Regions from separate parts of the Mesorhizobium sp. AR02 genome, predicted to be linked through region 2. Evidence: predicted binding sites of a transcription regulator. Region 2 holds the regulator's gene; the other holds the start of a gene.
What was found. The regulator LexA, encoded in region 2, represses DNA repair genes until DNA is damaged. The targets are predictions, from matches to a motif close to TGTTCNNNNTGTGTTCNG.
Positions count from the first base shown of each region.

Region 1: DBIPINDM_RS05340 (sel1 repeat family protein) is a predicted target of LexA. The motif match lies at 3,025-3,042, and genes of this name have one in related genera.

Region 1 is NZ_CP080531.1:124,331-131,332, reverse strand. It holds gene DBIPINDM_RS05365 (AMP nucleosidase) at 1-481, opposite strand, end outside; gene DBIPINDM_RS05360 (hypothetical protein) at 598-792, opposite strand; gene DBIPINDM_RS05355 (hypothetical protein) at 834-989, opposite strand; gene DBIPINDM_RS05350 (hypothetical protein) at 1,202-1,840, opposite strand; gene DBIPINDM_RS05345 (DUF2147 domain-containing protein) at 2,385-2,726, opposite strand; gene DBIPINDM_RS05340 (sel1 repeat family protein) at 3,165-3,431, shown strand; gene DBIPINDM_RS05335 (branched-chain amino acid ABC transporter substrate-binding protein) at 3,859-4,980, shown strand; gene DBIPINDM_RS05330 (spore coat U domain-containing protein) at 5,052-5,990, opposite strand; gene DBIPINDM_RS05325 (fimbria/pilus outer membrane usher protein) at 6,005-7,002, opposite strand, start outside.
Region 2 is NZ_CP080531.1:6,539,810-6,546,811, reverse strand. It holds gene DBIPINDM_RS35885 (ABC transporter permease) at 1-712, opposite strand, end outside; gene DBIPINDM_RS35880 (ABC transporter ATP-binding protein) at 718-1,497, opposite strand; gene DBIPINDM_RS35875 (ABC transporter substrate-binding protein) at 1,556-2,542, opposite strand; gene DBIPINDM_RS35870 (GntR family transcriptional regulator) at 2,695-3,462, shown strand; gene lexA (transcriptional repressor LexA) at 3,841-4,578, shown strand; gene DBIPINDM_RS35860 (ComEC/Rec2 family competence protein) at 4,572-7,002, opposite strand, start outside.

The DNA.
Region 1 (7,002 bases), 1.1 Mb from region 2:
TGGCAATCTGGTCGTCGGTGCCGTCGAGATCCGGCACGTCGAACAGGTCGCGGATCGGCCGCTTGATGCGCTCCGCAGCGGCCCCGTCGACATAAGTTCCCTCCAGGAAGGCGAAATGCAGCGGAATGGGTGTGGTCGATTCCGAAACCGTGACCGCGACACCGTGGTTGCGCATGATCAGGCGCAGCTGTTCGATCAGGTACCGCTCGAACAGCCGCGGCTGCGTGATCGTGGTGGCGAAATGGCCGGGCGTCGGCATATGGCCATAGGCCTGGCGCGAGTCGACCTGGGTGAACGAACTCGTGGTGACGCCGATCTCGGGATAGAAGGCCCGGTAGCGCTTGCTGCTGTCGCCTCCGGCTGCCGCCAGTGCGGCGAAGGCATCGCGCAGGAACTTGGTGTTGCGGTCGTAGAGCAGCTGCAGTGCGGCAACGGCTTTTTCGGCGCTGTCGAAGCTTTGCCGGCCAAAAGGCTCCGGCATGACGACTGATTCGATGGCCTGGGGGTAGATTCGCTTTTCCATGACTCAATATAGAGACTTGGACGGGCGGTTGGGAGGGGTGTCGCCGTCGAAGGCGCCCAAACCGCCATTTTTCTTTATCCCCGCTGCAGGCTGACCAGCAGGACGAAACCCACGCCGGACTGCTTCAGGGCCGGCGCCTCGATCGTCGAGCCGGCATCGGCGCGCATCATCGGCACCGCCAGAACCGGAGCGGCCAGAAGCATCAGGACAAGCGCCGCCCGCGGCAGAAGCCGGAGGGTCTTGAGGGTGTTGGCGGCGATGCGGTTCATGATGTTTGTGCTTTTCTGTTCGAGGTCCGGGTTTCTTTGTCTCAGTGGCGAAGGTTGGTCGGGCAGGCGAGGCCACACATTCTGGTGGCTTCGTCCCAGGAGCGGGGGGAACGGCCCGCTTCAGCGACGAGGATGGCGAAGAACATCCCAAACAGGCTCATCAGCAGGCAAACGATGGTGAAGCGGCGAGCAAGCATTGGGTCGTGTCTCCTTCAACACGGGAGAGAATGCCCCAACGCCTCTGAACCGGCTCTGATGCCGGCGTTCATCTGCGGTTCAAATTGATTGACGGGATCTGACCGGGTCGCCGCGAGCCCGGACGGCCACAGTGAGCAGGGCGAGAGCACCAGGGCTCGACGTGCCGCTGAAACGAAAACGGGGCCTGCCGGCGGGTAGAACTCACCCTCTATCAGCGCAAGACTTTGCTAGTCTCTGCAACGATCTTGGGGTTGGACCCAATCGATATCGTGTAGCTAAAGTTCGCTACGCCCTTTGCCTGCTTGTGCCTAGGCAGGCTACGCACGATCCAGTCATAGGTGCCCGAGACCATGCATCTGTCGTTAGCGCAGGAGACCATCAGGCTACCATCGCGAACGTTGTATCCCCGCTCGGGCCAACGCTCGAAATAGTTTCGCTTGTCCTGAATGATCGAGCCTAGGTCTGTCAGCTTCCCATAGTAGTCAACGGTGGGAGCGTAGGAAGACTGAACCTCAGCGAGAGCCAAATCGGCGTTGTCCCCATGGTGCTCTATAAGCCCCTTAATGAACGCTACCGCAGCGCCCTCCAACTCTTGCTTGGAGTTGACATCTGGCACAGGCGCAGGATTGGAGCTCGTGGGCACCTGAGATGTATCTACCGGCGATTGCGTGACCGCGACGTTGGTCACCCGCATTTCCGCCATTTCGCTGGCCGATAGGTACCTCATGTCGGACCTGTCGTAGCTCAAGGCTACTTCCATGAGCTTGGGGTCTACTCCCATTTCCGTCATGTAGGCCATGACCTGAGCAGTTCCGGCCTGGATTTGAGCCACAGCTTCATCAGCGGACATTCCGCTATTCGTATCGAAAGATGCCCTGTGAACGCCAATGGAGCCCGCATCTGCAACTCGGCGGACACCACCCAAGAAGGCAAGTGAGCAAGCCGAGGCGCACTGCAATTGGCGAACTTGGAGTGTGTCCAAGCCCGCTGTCCGGATCATACGTCCTAGCTGTATTGCAGTGCCGACGCTGCCTCCGGGGGAGTTGAAGACAATCACCCTGGCCCCGCTGCTTACAACGGCGTTTGTGAATGCTGTCAGTGGTTCGCTGACGCCAAATTCTCCGGAGACCACTAGGAATGGCTGTTGGCCTGGAGAGGAAACTGGAGTGTACTCTAGCGCCCAAACCGGAGACGCCGCTGCCGCGACAATTGACCCAACTGCTACAACTAGAGAAACTGGACGCATAACCTGACAGAGCCCCAACCTGCCTGCAGCAAGTAAGAACCTGTTAACGGGTTATTTCAAGGGCTTTGCTCGAAGTCTGGTTTGAATTTGTGGGGCAGGTGTGGGCGTCTCCATTGGTCTGGAGGTCGCCCGATATCACTCAGCAGAATTAAAGTTTGTGCCAGGTCTGGCTCTTGCAGATCAGTCCGCCGAGCACGCATCCGCTCATCTTGAGCGAGGTGCCCGACAATGTCGCCTTGCCCGAATAGGTCTTGTCGTTCGCCGGATCAGTGATGCTGCCGGCATATTTGTTGTCGCCGGCTGCCTTCAGCGAGCCGATGGTCTTGCCGGCATATTTTCCTGATTTGAGCGTGATGGAGAACGAGCCGCTGCCTGAAATGGCGGCGGTGTCGCCCGCTTGCGTCTTCCAGTTGCCCTCGATCGGATCGGCCCACGCCGCCCCGGCAATCATCAATGTGGCTGCAAGAGCCAGGCTCACTTTTCGAAACATGTCGTGCTCCCTTTGGATAGCCGGCCGAATTCTCCGCCTCGCCGGTCTGCCGCTTACGCAAACGTAAGCTAATCCAGCTCCCGACAAAACAAAAGCGGTGCCGCAACGGAAGACTTTGGCATTTTGAAGCCGCCCGAATTCGCCTTGTCGGCGGCGAAACGAAAACGACCGGCGCGTCGTGTTTGTTTCCCGTGGTTAGCGGAGTGTTGATTCCGGCCGCGAAAATTTTCGTCAAATTTGGCGCAAATCGGCTGAATTGCTGGCTTCGTATCCTTAACGAATTTGCGCGTTTACCTCTTGTTTTAGCTTTGTTTTCTTCAAATTAAGCACGCCATTTAACGACGGATTCAAGCCTGATCGGCATTCTCGGAAGCATCGAAAGAGCGGCCCGGACAAGACAAACGGAGGCAGCTCTCGGGAGCCAGACAGGGGACTAAAATGGCACGTTTTGAAATGCTTGAAGCAGGTTTCGGCGCCATGGGGGCAACTGCCCAGGCCGACATTCTTTTCGAACTGGGCATGATGTATGCGACCGGCCGCGACTGCGAGACCGACGTCGTTGCCGCCCACAAATGGTTCAACATCGCCGCCATCAAGGGCTCGGCCCGCGCCGCGGAACTGCGCTCTGAACTGTCGGCGGCCATGTCGAAGGTCGAGATCGCCAAGGCGCTGCGCGAAGCCCGCGAATGGATGACCATGCACTAAAGTTCTGCCAGACGGGGACGCTCCGGCCAAGACCGCTCCAAGACGGTCGGGCCAAAACAGGGATAAGGCTGCGCAGACAGCCAGGCCACAGGCCATCAACAACAAGAATGCGGCAGGCCGCCAGGTCCAAGCCGCGCGACGAACCATGATCCCGAAAATCGGGAAAGATCATGGTCAGCAGGAAGACAGGGAAGGCGACGTTGGGGTTCGCGGCGCGGGGGCGCTGGGGAAACAGCCCGACAGGCAAAAAAAGCCACGACCAGCCGGAACAAGGCTGGCGTGGCTTTTTTGCTTGAATGACGCCTCGCAGGCCCAATCGAGCGGTGCCAATGCGCCTAGACAGGCCCAATGAAGGATGAAATTGTCCCGCCTCTCTGGAAGAAGCGCGGCCGGGGCGGCCGCGCGTGAGTGGAGGAGTTTTATTGTCATGAAAAAAATGAGTATTTTGAGCGCGGCCATTTTCGGCCTGATGATGAGTGCGCCGGTCGCATTAGCCGACGACATCACCGTTTCGGTGGTCGGCCCGATGACCGGACAGCTCGCCACCATCGGCGATCAGTTCAAGCAGGGCGCACAGGCCGCCGCCGACGCCATCAATGCCGCGGGCGGCGTCAACGGCTCGATGATCAAGCTCGACATCGAGGACGATCAGTGCGATCCCAAGCAGGCCGTGTCGGTCGCCAACCGCATCGTCGCCAACGGCGTCAAGTTCATCGATGGCCATGCCTGCTCGGGCTCGAGCATTCCGGCCTCGGCCGTCTATGCCGAAGCCGGTGCCCTGATGATGAGCCCGGCTTCCTCGAACCCGGTGCTGACCGACGCGGCCGCGAAGGCCGGCTGGCCGACAATCATGCGTCTCTATACGCGTGACGACGCACAGGGTGCCTTCATCGGCCCATGGATCGCCAAGAAGTTTGCCGGCAAGAACGTCGTCATCCTGCACGACAAGAGCGCCTACGGTCAGGGCGTGGCCGATGCCGTCAGGGCAACCATGAACACTGGCGGCCTCAAGGAAGTCTACTATGACGCCATCAATCCCGGTGAGAAGGACTATTCGGCGCTTGTCACCAAGCTCAAGGATCTCAAGGCCGACGTCGTCTATTTCGGCGGCTACCATCCTGAAGCTGGCCTGATCCTGCGTCAGTCGGCCGAACAGAACCTGAAGTTCCAGCTGATCATGCCGGACTCCATTGCTTCGCCGGAATTCTGGCAGGTTGCCGGCCCGGCCGGCGAGGGCACCATGTTCGTGTTCCCGTCGGACCCGCAGGCAAAGCCGGAAGCCAAGGCGGCTGTCGAGAAGATCAAGGCCGGCGGCTTCGTGCCGGAAGGCTTCACCCTGTTCTCCTACGCCGTCGTCCAGGCTTTCGCCGAAGGCATCAAGCGTGCCGGCAGCGACGATCCGGCCAAGGTTGCCGAAGCGCTGAAGAACGGCACGCCGATCAGCACTGTCGTCGGCGATGTCACCTTCGACGAAAAGGGTGACCTCAAGAATGCCAGCTACGACATCAACCAGTGGCATGACGGCAAATACGCGCCGATCGCGCAGTAGTCGCTGACATCATCTAGCGGCATTGCAGCGCCGCGCGTTCTTCTGGACGCGCGGCGCTCTGATGCAGCGGCCTAATAGGTCACGGTAACGACGACGGTATCGGTATAGACGCCGGCCGAAGGTGTCGTTTGCGCGGGAACACGGCCGTAGATGGTGAGATTTTGCGCCGCACCGCTGCCGCCTCCCGCAACCGTACTGCCTGGCGTCGCTGCGTCGCCCCACACCTGGCTGCGTGCGTTATCCTTGTAGAGGCCGTAGGTTACGGTTTCCACGCCCTTGGACATCTTGCGCGCGGTTGGGGCCGAACCAGTCGTTCCGTTGCTGAGCGACACTGTATAGGGCGTGCCCGGGGTGCAGGTGATGGAAACCCCGCCAGTCGCATCGACATTGGCGCCCAGAATGCCGTTTGATCCGAAATCGATGTTCTGGATTGCCAGCAGACAATTGGCCGGAACGATCGCGTTGATCGTGAATGTGGGTCTGTCGACGGAGCCTGCGCTGGTGCTGCAATCGTTGCTGGGAGTGGCTCGATAGCGGAACTCGACGTGGCTCCCGGAAAATGTGGAGAGATAGGTCGACGGCACCGCGATCGCCTGTCCACCCAATACCGCGCCATAGATCGTCTGGCTGGCTGAACCGCTGCCGAGCACGCTCAGCGTCAGCGCAAAGCCCGGCGCCGTCGGCGGATACGGCCACGCATAGGAGCCCCACACCACCGAGCGCGCGGAATCCGAATAAAGCTGGTAGTTGAGATGATTGGCGCCGCTCAGCATTTGACGAGCCGAAGCCGTCGCACCGCCGCTGCCCGTACCCAGATTTGGACAGATGAGGATGCGCTGCAACAACAATCCGGAGCAGTTTACGCTGAGCGTGGCTGTTGAATTGCTTGGTGAACCGGAAAGCGTGTCGACCGACCCGAAATTCATCGCCGATACGCCAAAGCTGCAGCTTTGGGCCCAGGCAACGGTCGGCAAGAGCAGGGCGGCCGACAGCATAGCGAAACGCAGCATTGTTCGTCCTCGCCTCAAGAACAGATGACCTGCTTTATGACCACCTGTTGGCCGGGTACCGCTCGATAGGCGAATTCGGCTCGACACGAGCTGCCATCCGGCAATTCAATGGCCACGGCATTTTGTCGGTGGAGGGTGCGGATATAGGCCTCGCCGTCATAGCCGATCACGAATTCCTCGTCGGCGCCCTCGACACGGCCCTTGGCGCCGACGGCGATCGGCGTGCCTTTGCTGTCGACCAGGGAGACAAGCGCCGCATCGGCAGCCTTTGAGACGCCGAAATCAAGGACGACGCCACTTCGACCGGCCGGCACGACGATTTTGCGCGTCTCCGGCACATCGGCATCGACCGGCAAGTTCCTTGGGTCGATGGAAATGGTATTGTCTTCGTAGGAGTTCAGATCGGGAACCAGGATCTTTCCCTGCCGGTTGCTGACGCCGACCCGCCTGTTCTGGTGCTGGACTTCCACGCCAGCAACACCGACATCGACAACCGCGAACGCGTCGTTGATGTGGTTGGTGGCAAAAACGCCGCCACCGGCGACGGCGATTGCCCCATCGAGTTCCGCGGTTCCGCGAACGCTCTTGTCGAATTGCTGGATGCCGGCCTCTACGCGCGCCCATGGTGAACGGTAGCTGGCGGCCGCAGACCGGTTGGGTGTGCCGCCCTCGGACGTCCTGGCACGCCAGCCGATGCTGCCGTTCTCCAGCCGTTCGGACTTGGCGATGTCGGCGACCACCGACACGCCGTCGGGGCCGTCTGCGACCCCGGTTGAGGCGGTGACATCACGGCCGAGCGGTACGGAGATGCCCGCAAACACGCCAAAGCTGTTTTTGTCGTCAAGGTCGGTGAAGGCGGTGGCATAGAAGCTGCTGTCCTTGAACACTGTCTGGCTGTACGAAACGCCGACGATCTGGCTGCTCTCTCCCTCGGCGCTCTTAAGGTGCGCGTAGGAGAGGTTGAGGTTTGAAAAATCAAGCGGCATCGGCACGCTCAGCGTTACCTGATCGA
Region 2 (7,002 bases):
CCGCTTCGCCGATCATCAGCGCGGCAAGGCCGTTGATGAGGATGCCCAGCCCCATATTAACGTCGGCAAATCCCTGCGACTGCACCATCAGCGCGCCGCTCGATGCCGAAAACGCGCTCGCCAGCCCGACACCGCCTATGGTCGCCGCCCAGACATTGATGCCTTGAGCCTCGGCCATGTCAGGATTGGCGCCGACGGCGCGCACGGCAGTGCCCTTCTCGGTCCTGAAGAACATGTAGAGCGATGCGAAGACGACGAGCGCGAGAAGACCCGCGACAACGATCTTGCTGGCCGGGAAACCTGGCCGCGCGAACGGTACCCAGTCGAACACGGCGGGCGAGCCGAAGACGGAAAGATTGGACTTGCCCATGATGCGCAGGTTGATGCTGTAAAGCATCGTCATCATCAGGATACCCGCAAGAAGCGTGTGGATGCGGAAGCGCAGATGGATGAAGGCCGTGCAGCAGCCCGCCGCGAAGCCCGCCACGAATGCGACCATGATGCAGAGCAGCGGCGATGCACCGGCAGCCAGCAGGACGCCGCAGACGCAGCCGCCCAGCGGAAAGGCGCCTTCGCTGGTGAGATCGGGAAAATTGAGCATGCGAAACGGGATCATGATGCCGAGCACGACAAAGGCCAGGATCAGGCTTTGCGCCAGGGTCACCGGCATGATCGCGACGAAGCTGGTGAGAACGTCCTGAACAAAACCCATGATGATCAGCTCGCCAGCAACATGCGGTCGGTCTTGATGGAAAAATGGCCGATCAGGTCGAGAACCGTGACCCTCGCCTTCTCCTCGCCGGTGACCTCCAGGAGGACCCGGCCCGCGTCGAGCATGATCACCCGGCTGCCATAGTCGACGGCGTGCTGCATGTTGTGGGTCACCATCAGGGTGGTCAGCTTCAGCGCATTGACCGCGCGCACCGTCGCCTGCATGACGATCTCGGCCGTGCGCGGATCGAGTGCCGCGGTATGCTCGTCGAGCAGCAGCAGGTCCGGCGATCCGCCGACTGCCATGATCAGCGACAGCGACTGCCTCTGCCCGCCCGAGAGCAGATCGACGCGGGTATCGAGACGATTTTCCAGACCGAGGCCCAATATCGACAGGCGCTCCTTGTAGGACGCAAGCCGCGCGGCGTTCAGCCCTTGCCGCAGCGTGCGTTTGTGGCTGCGCAGATCGGCGAGCAACATGTTCTCCGCCACGGTCATGCTGGCGGCGGTGCCGCGCATCGGATCCTGGAAGACGCGCGCCAATCTTGTCGCGCGCTTGTACACCGGCATAGCTGTCACGTCGGCGTCGTTGATCAGGATCTTGCCGGAATCCAGGACAAGTGCTCCGGAAATGGCGTTGAGCATGCTGCTCTTGCCGGCTCCGTTGGAGCCGATGACGATGCCGAACTCGCCTGTGGCCAATGACAGGCTGAGACCGTCCAGCGCGACCTTCTCGTCGGCCTGGCCCCTGTAGAATACTTTGCGCGCGGATCGGATCTCGAGCATCGTTCCTCCCTGACTTGAAGGGCGACGGCGCCAACGCCGTCACCCTTGCAGCCCGATGTCAGTCGACGATGCAGCCGCAATCGGCCATCGATGCCGGTATCTCGATGCCGAACGCAGCCATCGCCTTGCGGGAAATCGTTGCCATGTGATCCTTATAGGCGGGGCGCGACGGTGCGATCGTCTTGGTATCCTTGCCCTTGAGGATCTCGGCGGCGATGTTGCCGGCGTTGATGCCGACCTGCGTGTAATTGACCGCGAAGCTTGCCGGTACGGTGCCGTTGCGGACCGCGCTGTCATCGGAGTTGACGATCGGGATACCGGCCTGGCGAGCGGCCGCGGAGACGGCGGCGATCGCCGGCTGGATCAGGTTCGAGGCCGGGCCGTAGATCACGTCTGCCTTGCCGGCGAGCGAAGCGATGCGCTGCTGGATGTCATTGACGTTGTCGATGCCGACTTCCACGACCTCGAAGCCGGCTGCGGGCGCCGCCGCCTTGATCTTTTCGACCAAGGCAACGTCGTTGGCCTCGCCTGGATTGTAAGGCACGCCAAAGCGCTTGGCGTTCGGCAGCAGCTTCTTGGTGAAGGCCATCACCGCGGCGACATCCTGCAGATCGCTGGCGCCGGTCATGCCTTCGTCGCCGGCGTCCCACGACGGCACCAGCTTGGCCGCCACCGGATCGGTGACCGCGGCAAAGACGATCGGAATGCCGGAACCGGCGAGCGCCTTCTTGGCGATCTGCGAGACCGGCGTGGTGATGGTGTAGATCAGCTTGGGCTGCTCCGCCTGCAGCTTGGCGATCATCTGCGGCACCAGCGATGCATCGAAATTGGTATGGCTCTCCGTGTAGACGACGTCCTTGCCCTCGACGAAGCCATTGTCCGTCAACGCCTTCTTGAAGCCGGCTATGGCGGCGTTGAGCTGTGGATGCTCGCCGAAATTGGCGATGCCGATGCGTATCTGATCGGCCGCGGCACTGCCTGCACTGACCATCAACGCGCCTGCCAGGGCCAAGCCCGACAGCCAAGCGGATTTCGACTTCAACATCATTTCCTCCCAGATTTGATCGGCGCCGCTCCCGGGCGGCAACTGCGGCGATCATGGTCAGTCCCTCAGCGCCTGTCAAACATTATATATAATTCTTGCCATGCCTTCACATGATATATAATTTTCGCAAGCCTGATGATGGACGGAAAGTGATGCAGGATCAGAATAACTCCACCAAGACGGAGGCGGCCTATCAGCTGCTGCGGCGCGATATCCTGACCACCCGCCTCATGCCAGGAGCGCCGCTCAAGCTGAGCGCACTGCGCGGCATATATGGCGTCGGCTGGACGCCACTGCGTGAGGCTTTGTCCCGACTTGAAGCCGAGCGCCTGGTCACCGCCATCAGCAATCGCGGCTTTGCCGTCGCTCCCGTGTCGCGGGCCGAGCTCGAGGACCTGGCGCGCGCAAGGCTGGTTGTCGAAATGCCGCTGTTCCTGGAATCGATCGCGAACGGCGGTAGGGAATGGGAGGACGCGGTTGTCACCGCTCATTACCGGCTCTCCCGCTGCAAGACTGCGGTCGACGACCCCTCGGATGCGGCCGTCGACAAGTGGGACGAGAGCCACGAGGCCTTTCACGCGGCGCTGTTGAGCGCGGCGACGTCCAACTGGCTGTTACGGTTCCGCTCGACCATCGCCGATCAGCTGCGGCGGCATCATCGTTTTCTCGGCCTGGCGCCGACATTGCGGGCGGCGGCCGGCCTCAAGCACGGCTATGGCGAGGCCATGGACGCTCTGCGCGAGGCGATCGCGATCGAGCATCACACCGCAATCATGGAAGCGGCACTCGATCGCGACGTCGAGCGGGCAAAGGCACTCATGACCGCGCATATCGGCTACACGCTGCACGTCTATGTTCACAGCGAAGACAGTGGCACCTACGCCGCCCGCGCCGGCAGCCTGAAAGCGGTTTCCGGATGACGCTTGCGTGGCGTCCAGATCCCCGCGGCCCGTACCCGCCCCGAAGCCCGCGATTGTTGGCATTTTGGTTTCGTTTCGTTCCGCTGGAAATGGATCGATAAACCATACAAATCCACCCCGTGAACGCCTTTCGAAGGCCTGATGCCAAACCGCATCCTGGGGTAGGCCACAGGCCATTAACCAAAACAATTTCAATGCGCGCGGCGGAGGCGGAGGTGGTCGACTGCCGCCCGCTGCCAGGGGCAAAAAATTTCAGGCGTCTTAACAAATTCACTAAACTTTAAACGGTTGCAGAACACAACTGGAACAGATAGTGTTTGTTCTGGGTTTGTTTTTCGATTCTGGTTCAGACCCTTTGTTCAAGCCTTGGGGGCCGCCATGCTGACGCGCAAGCAACATGAACTCTTGATGTTCATTCATGAACGGCTGAAGGAAAGCGGCATTCCACCGTCCTTCGACGAGATGAAGGAAGCGCTCGATCTCGCCTCCAAGTCAGGCATCCATCGCCTGATCACGGCGCTGGAGGAACGCGGCTTCATTCGCCGGCTGCCCAACCGGGCGCGGGCGCTGGAAGTGCTGCGGCTGCCGGATTCGATCGCGCCCGGCCTCAATGCTGCAAAGAAATTCTCGCCGAGCGTCATCCAGGGCAGTCTCGGTCAGGGCGGCCTTGGCCGCCAGATCAAGCCGGCGTCGTCGCGCTTGCCGGCGGCCGGCAACGACGACGACGCGGTTTCCGCGGTGTCGATCCCGGTGATGGGCCGCATCGCCGCCGGTGTGCCGATCGATGCCATCCAGCATCAGACGCATTCGATCTCGGTGCCGCCGGACATGATCATGGGTGGTGAGCACTATGCGCTCGAGGTCAAGGGCGACTCGATGATCGAGGCCGGCATCTTCGATGGCGACACCGTCATTATCCGCAACGCCGACACGGCGAGCCCGGGCGAGATCGTCGTGGCGCTGGTCGACGAGGAGGAAGCGACATTGAAGCGGTTCCGCCGCAAGGGTGCCTCGATCGCGCTTGAAGCCGCCAACCCTGCCTACGAGACGCGCATTTTCGGACCGGACAGGGTCAAGGTGCAAGGCAAGCTCGTCGGGCTGATCCGGCGCTACTGAGCAGGAGCGGTCGGCGCTTCGGGTTTTTGATAGGGCGGCAGCCCCCTCGCCTCACGCGAAAATTTTCGCTGCTCGTGCCAAGGCCGATACGGGCTGTCCACCGCGAAGCTGACGATTGGCGGACCGGTCGCCGATTGGCGGTCAAAGAAGACGGCGGCACTGCCCTTACGGGCCAGTTGCCGTTTGGTGACGACGAGAACCAGCGGATTGTGGCAGGCGTCATAGCCGGTCGCGTCATTGACGACGATCAAATCGGCGAAACCGCAGGCTTTCCAGGTGTCCTTGCGGTCTTCGACATGCGCAATGATCGCGCCGGACGGGTGCCGGGCAAGACAGACGCCATCCGTGCAATAGAATGGCGCTCCCGGCGGCAGGTTGACGGCATCGGCAATGCCGAATTGCCCCTCCGCCTTGCTGAACATTTCCGGCACGACGATGGTTTCGGACACCAGCGCGCGTTTCCAATTGTCGACGGTGAATTCGTTCGGACGAGCCCGGCTGACCGCGAGTTCGCCACCGCCGATCGGCAACGCGACCAGCCGTGCATCTTCCGAGATCAAGACATCCGGCGTGCGCGTATCCGACACCGTCAACAGGCCGGCAAGCGCGAATGGCAGCGCTGCGAGCCGCAGCCAGGTCGTCGCCATCGTCGCGATGACCAGGGCGATGGTCACCAGCAGGACGGATTGCTGCGAAATCAGCCCGACCGCGTCGACCGGCGAGCGTTCCGATATCCAGGCCGATATGGCGATCATTGCGGTCAGGCCCTTGCCCATCACGTAAAGAAAGGGACCATCGGCACCGAAAGGCATCGCCAGCGAACTGAGAACAGCGAAAGGCATGACAATCAGCGAGACGATCGGCATGACGGCCAGATTGGCGAACAGGCTGAGCGGCGACACACGCTGGAAATGCCAGATGGCAAACAGCGCCGTGGCGCAGCCGGCGATGATGGAGGTCATGGCCAATCCGCCTGTCGCCAGCAGGAATTTTCGCGTGAGAAAGCTTGGCAGGGATCGCTTTGGCGGTGGCGGTCTTGTCTTTCCCGAATGGTGATCCGCCCAACCGGCATAGGCGCCAACCAGCGCAGCCGTTGCCGCGAACGACATCTGGAAACTCGGGCCGACCACTTCGTGTGGCGACACCACGATGACGGCAATCGCCGAGATCGCCAGATTGCGCATGGTCAGCGCCGCGCGATCGAACAGGACGGCAGTCAGCATCACCGCAAGCATGATGAAGCTGCGTTCGGCGGCGACGACGACGCCCGAAATCACGAGATAGGCGGCGATCGAGAACAGGGCCGCGGCGGCCGCGTATTTCTTCACCGGCCGACGCGCGGAAAAATCCGGAAACAGCGCGAAGGCGCCGCGCAGCAGACCCATGATGGTGCCGGCAACCAGCGCCATATGCAGTCCGGAAATCGAGATGATGTGATAGATGCCGGTGCGCCGCATCGCCTCGTTGATTTCGTCGGGAATGCCCGCGCGGACGCCAACGATCAGCGCCGCGGCGATCTCGCCCTCGGCCCCTCCAATGCTGCCCCTGATATGGTCGGCGATGGCTTCACGGGCATTTTCTATCCCGGAGAAAAGGCGGGCTGACAGAGGCATCTCACCGTCCTCGGCGGAGACAAGCTTTGGATTGCCGAGAAAGAAGCCGCTGCCGCCAATGCCGGCGAAATAGCTGTCGAAGGAGAAATCGTAGCTGTCCGGCCGCACCGGGCCGGTCGGCGGCAACAGTTTGGCATAGCCGGTGACCAGGGAGCCGGCAGTCATGTCCGCCGGGATATTTCGCGCCGAAAGCCGGACCCTTTCCGGCGCATAGCGCAATTTCGGCCGGGCGGTCGACGTCACGTCTATGGTCAGCCGGATGCGGCCAGTCTCCATCCGGTCGAGCGAGACGACGCGGCCGGTCACTTCAGTCGAGATTTCCGAGCCCAGCATCTGGGTGCCCACTCGCCATGTCTCGACCTTGGCGGCAAGCAGGCCAAGCGCGCACAACAATGCCGCCATGAAGCCCAGATGGGTTTTCGGCCAGGAGCGCGAGACAAGCGTGCAGATCGCCATCAGCACGACGACCGCGACAGGTCTTGCAAAGTCGGGCTCCGCCGCCAGCGAATAATAGCCGATCGCTCCAGCAGCCAGGCAGACCGGCACCAGCAGGAAGGCGATGCCTCGGTCAAGCTCGAGCTCCGCTGCCGTCGCCACACCGCGGCGCAGGCGAGGTAAGGAAACCTGGCCGAGCTGCCGTCGGACGCGCACAATCCGGCCCGAGACAGGGGACGGAAGTGGCGCTGGGATATCCGCCTGCAGCGGCTGGCTACCGGGCGCAGGCACAAGAGGCGATGGCGGCAGTGAGGTTGGCGGTGGAATCGCAAACAGGGACCGTTCGCTGACGCCAACACCAGCGTCCTCGCCCTGA